Regions from separate parts of the Paenibacillus sp. FSL M7-0802 genome, predicted to be linked through region 1. Evidence: riboswitches for the same ligand, from Rfam matches in the RefSeq annotation. Region 1 holds a riboswitch; the other holds the start of a gene.
What was found. Region 1 has a riboswitch for cobalamin ahead of MHB54_RS06005 (ABC transporter substrate-binding protein). Riboswitches for the same ligand answer to the same signal wherever they lie in the genome.
Positions count from the first base shown of each region.

Region 2: another riboswitch for cobalamin. It lies ahead of cobJ (precorrin-3B C(17)-methyltransferase); the one in region 1 lies ahead of MHB54_RS06005 (ABC transporter substrate-binding protein).

Region 1 covers NZ_JBBOSD010000001.1:1,194,413-1,196,619, forward strand. The annotation lists gene MHB54_RS06000 (FecCD family ABC transporter permease) at 1-133, opposite strand, end outside; gene MHB54_RS06005 (ABC transporter substrate-binding protein) at 130-1,137, opposite strand; cobalamin riboswitch at 1,345-1,538, opposite strand; gene MHB54_RS06010 (histidine phosphatase family protein) at 1,661-2,207, opposite strand, start outside.
Region 2 covers NZ_JBBOSD010000001.1:3,229,641-3,231,847, reverse strand. The annotation lists gene cobJ (precorrin-3B C(17)-methyltransferase) at 1-1,267, opposite strand, end outside; cobalamin riboswitch at 1,579-1,764, opposite strand; gene MHB54_RS15015 (LOG family protein) at 1,822-2,207, opposite strand, start outside.

The sequences.
Region 1 (2,207 bases):
GAAGGTGGTTAACCAGAATGCCCGTGATCTGGCTGACCGGAAGCTTGGCCGAGCCGATGCCAAGACAGAGCAGTAGCGTCAGTAACAGCAGGACAAGACCTGTTCCTCCAAAGCCGATCAGTTTACGGTTCATTTGAAAATTTCAGGATACACGCCCTTGGCCACTTCCTTGAGACCTTCCGTTACGCGTGGACCCGGACGACTAATCAAATTATCATCCACGGCAAATACCCGGTTGTGGCGAACAGCCGATATTTGATCCCATCCACTGCGAGCTTTAATGATTTCGCCGAGCGTTTGACCAGTTTTGTCGTCCTTGACACTTTTGCTGTACAAAATCACGTCAGGGTTCGCAGCAATAATATTTTCCTCACTAATTTGGTACCACCCCTTCTGCGTGGCACCTACATTTTCGCCGCCCGCTAACGTGATCAGCTCGTCCATAAACTCGCCTTTACCAACTGTCCAGCCTGGTGAAAACTCGACGTATACCCGCAGCTTCTGACCTTTACCGATATTTTTAATTCCTTCTTTCACTTCAGCTACATCTGCTCTCATCTTGTCAGTCACCGCTCTCGCTTCTTTCTGATGATCGGTGATTTTCCCATACAATTCGATGTTAGCCATGACATCTTCAACTGTCTTCGGTTCCGTTTTAAAAATCATAATTCCCATGTCGCGCAGCTTGGTCGTAGCCTGTTCACTAAGTGATATCCCTGCAAAAACGACTTCCGGGTTAGCAGCAATGATCGCCTCTTCGTTCGGTTTCATAATACCGCCCACTTTAGGCTTTTTCGTAGCTGCTTCCGGGTAATCAGAGTAGTCGGAGACGCCAACAATTTCCTTATCCAGCCCGATGGCGAACAGCGCCTCGGTTTCTGCCGGGGAGACGGAAACGATTTTATCCGGCGCTTTTTTGAATGTAAATTCCTGTCCTGTTGTATCCTTAACCGTGAGTGGGTAAACTGTTTTGCCCGGAGGCTCTTGTGCGGTTACGGTCTGTCCCGGCTGCTGTGAAGAATTCTGGTTCTCTTTATTTTCAGCATTTTTCCCATTAGCTCCACATGCACTCAGCACAACTGCCAAAATCAGAACCAATAGACCTGTTGTCCAAACCTTTATTTTTTTTCCTGCCATGATTTGCACCCCTTCATAAAAAATCGTTAAGAGCGTTACTTGAACATCATCAGATATCTTCTAAATCCAGCCTTCTTTTCCTATCAAAAAAACCCCGCATCCTCATATCAGGACACAGGGGTCACGTTAGCGCAGATCGTGCGCAGGCGGCAGCTTCTTTCCGCATGGACAGTCACTGCGAACACGTCATCCTTTCCTCGAAGGATTATGGTGACAGGCGGACGGGCAGGTATCCTGACTTATGGTAAAATGCATGTCCTGAAATTCTTTCATATGCTTAGTAGCACATAAAGCAGGACTAACGGGCATGTTTCCATTTACAGTGGCGGGACCGCGCCGGACTCACACCGACTTCCCTTTTAACAGCGCAGGCAAGGGAAACCATAGTTTCATCACGCTGCGCCGACCTCGTCTGCTGGATATTTGATGTAGTGGTAGTCAAGCCGTTCTTTTACTTGATGATTATAGGTTAAAAAGAGGCGGCTTACAACCCAAACAGCCTCTTTATCCGCTGGTGTCTAACCTAATGAGGAAGCATTTCTGCTATGTAATTGTGCCGTCCTGCCAGCCTCAATTGAATCCTAAATGCTTCTCCCGGCTTCGGATTCAAACTCCAAAAATCATGGCCCGGTATCAGCATGCAAGCTAACTGACGAATTACGCCACCATGCGTAACGACCAAAACAGAGGGTGGCGCAGCAGTCAAATCCATGGGTTGAACTTCCATAGCAACACGCCATTCATACAGAGAGTCAAGAAATTTCCGTAGACGATTCACAAAATCTGCCCAAGACTCTCCTCCAGGAGGGGTTATCCGTTGCGGCTCATCAATCCAAGCGCGATACAACGACACATCCTTGAGCATGTCATACGTTTTTCCATCCCACTCACCAAAATGAAGCTCTCGCAGACGTGGTTCCATCATAGGAGACATAGTAGATAGGGAACCTCCAGACGTCAATTCTGATTCCGGCACAATGATCTGCAAGGTCTGGCGACATCGCATTAAATCGCTGCAATAGATTCGAGCAAAGGACTGCCCTTGCAATTTTTCTTGCAAAGGCTTTAAT
Region 2 (2,207 bases), 2.0 Mb from region 1:
CTGGCGTGTATTCCAGCTCGCCGTCATCACCCGCTACCTCGGCGAGCAGCGCCATCTGACGAGCGGTGAACTTCTTGTTTCCCACACCCGGGGAAACGCCCACCTCAAACAGCGCAGGCTTGCCAAAGCCGCCTGTCGCCATTCCAGCCGTAGCCCCCGCTCCGGCCACCGCTGACGTTCCGGCGGTACTCTCGGCGGTAGGCGCTTGCCCGCTCCAGCGAGCGTTGGCTGCGCCAGGCAGCTTGCCGCCGACAGCGAGGCGGCTTAGTGCCTCTGCCGCCAGCGATGCTGGGGCTGCGCCGGTTTGCACAGCATTCGTTGCCTGCACGGCAGCCATCGCTTGCGGGCGTGCCTGCGTCGCAACCGCAGCGCCGCTCGCGGAGGGTCCAGCGGGCGTAGTCGGGGCTGCGCTTGCCTGCGGTGTATCCTCTTGTGCGCCCAGCGACCACGGCTCCGCTTCCGTGCGGAGACGCTGGTGCGGCTTGAGTGCCTGCTCGGTCGCATCTAATGTGTATTTGCGCTGATATCCGCGCGGAGTCACGATCAAGCCGTCATACACTGTCGTCGAGGAATTGCCGATGATTACAGTCGTCAGCATCCCAATGTCATGGTTCAGCATATCTTCCAGCGTCGTTACAATAACTTGCTGACGTTCACGATAAGCACTTTTCACCAACCCGACTGGAGTTTGCGGATCGCGGTAACGCAGCAAAATGGACTGCGTCTCCACAATCTGGCGGGTACGCCGACCACTGCGCGGGTTGTATAATGCAATCACAAAATCGGCCGAAGCCGCTGCTTCTACGCGCTTCACAATCGTTTCCCATGGGGTCAGATGATCACTCAGACTGATCGTGCACGCATCATGCATAACTGGCGCCCCCAACAGTGATGCACAGGACTGAATAGCCGAGATCCCCGGTACGACTTCTACCTCAACCCCGTCCTCGCGTCGCCAGCCTTTTTGCATCAGCACCTCATACACCAGCCCTGCCATACCATAGACTCCCGCATCTCCACTGGAAATGACAGCTACCTTCTTGCCCATCTCTGCTTGGCGAACCGCCTCCTGTGCACGGCTCACTTCCTCTGTCATTCCTGTGCGTACAATCTCCTGTCCGTTCAACAACGGACGGATCAAATCAACGTAGGTATTGTAGCCGATAATGACCTCACTTTCGGCCAGCGCATCCAGCGCCCGTTTTGTGATATGTTCCATATCTCCTGGTCCAAATCCAATCACCAGCAATTTTCCTAATGGGCTCATCGTGCTCCTCCTATTCATCCTTTTCAGGGCAGCTATGCTATCTATTTCAATGATTTATGCACATCGTGTAACTCAAAAAAACCCCATCCTGCCCGGATGGGGTTTCTATGTACGCATCTCTCATCAGACGAACAAACAGCGTAAGAAGACACTATTTGTCTTCCTCCAGCCTGCCGTTGTTTTCCATCTGACTGTTTACGCTTCAAACGCTGCTGCACGTTCATATCCACGCAAACCTCTAGCCAACATGGAAAAAGCAACGTGTGCCTGATTTCCTGATTTCGTACACCCATCCTCTCCACGAAGGTTAACGGTGCATACAGATCAAGGTAGGTCTCCTGGCTTGGCATCAACGGATTCTTTCGTCTTCCCCGTTTTTCACGAGTGACCATTTTAAAAAATCCTCTTCCTTACAGTGGCGGGACCGCTCGGGATTTGCACCCGATTCCCTGTTACCCTTTGCTCAACCGCAAAGGCACCTTGTCTGTCCGCTATTTGATTATGGGTCTTATCATAACCTTGCCTCAATCAGTTGTGCAAGCACGAAAAACGCTTTATTTCAAGTTCTCTGCTTTATTTTTTAACATATGTAGCAATTCGTCCGGGTCCGCAGAGATACTTAATAACGCTGGGTGCTCGGCCCCGGTAAACCCTTCTTGCACGCTATGACGCACCATTTCTACTAACGGGTCAAAATATCCATTCACATTCAACAGCCCAATGGGCTTGCGATGAATCCCGATTTGCGCCCAGCACAATACCTCGAATAGCTCCTCGAAGGTTCCCAAGCCACCCGGAAGAGCGATAAACGCATCGGCCATCTCGCTCATTGCCGCTTTACGCTCATGCATGCTTGCTACCTCAATAAATTCGGTAACTCCCCGATGAATGATCTCTGCATCAAATAATAGGGTGGGCATAATGCCAGTGACCTGACCGT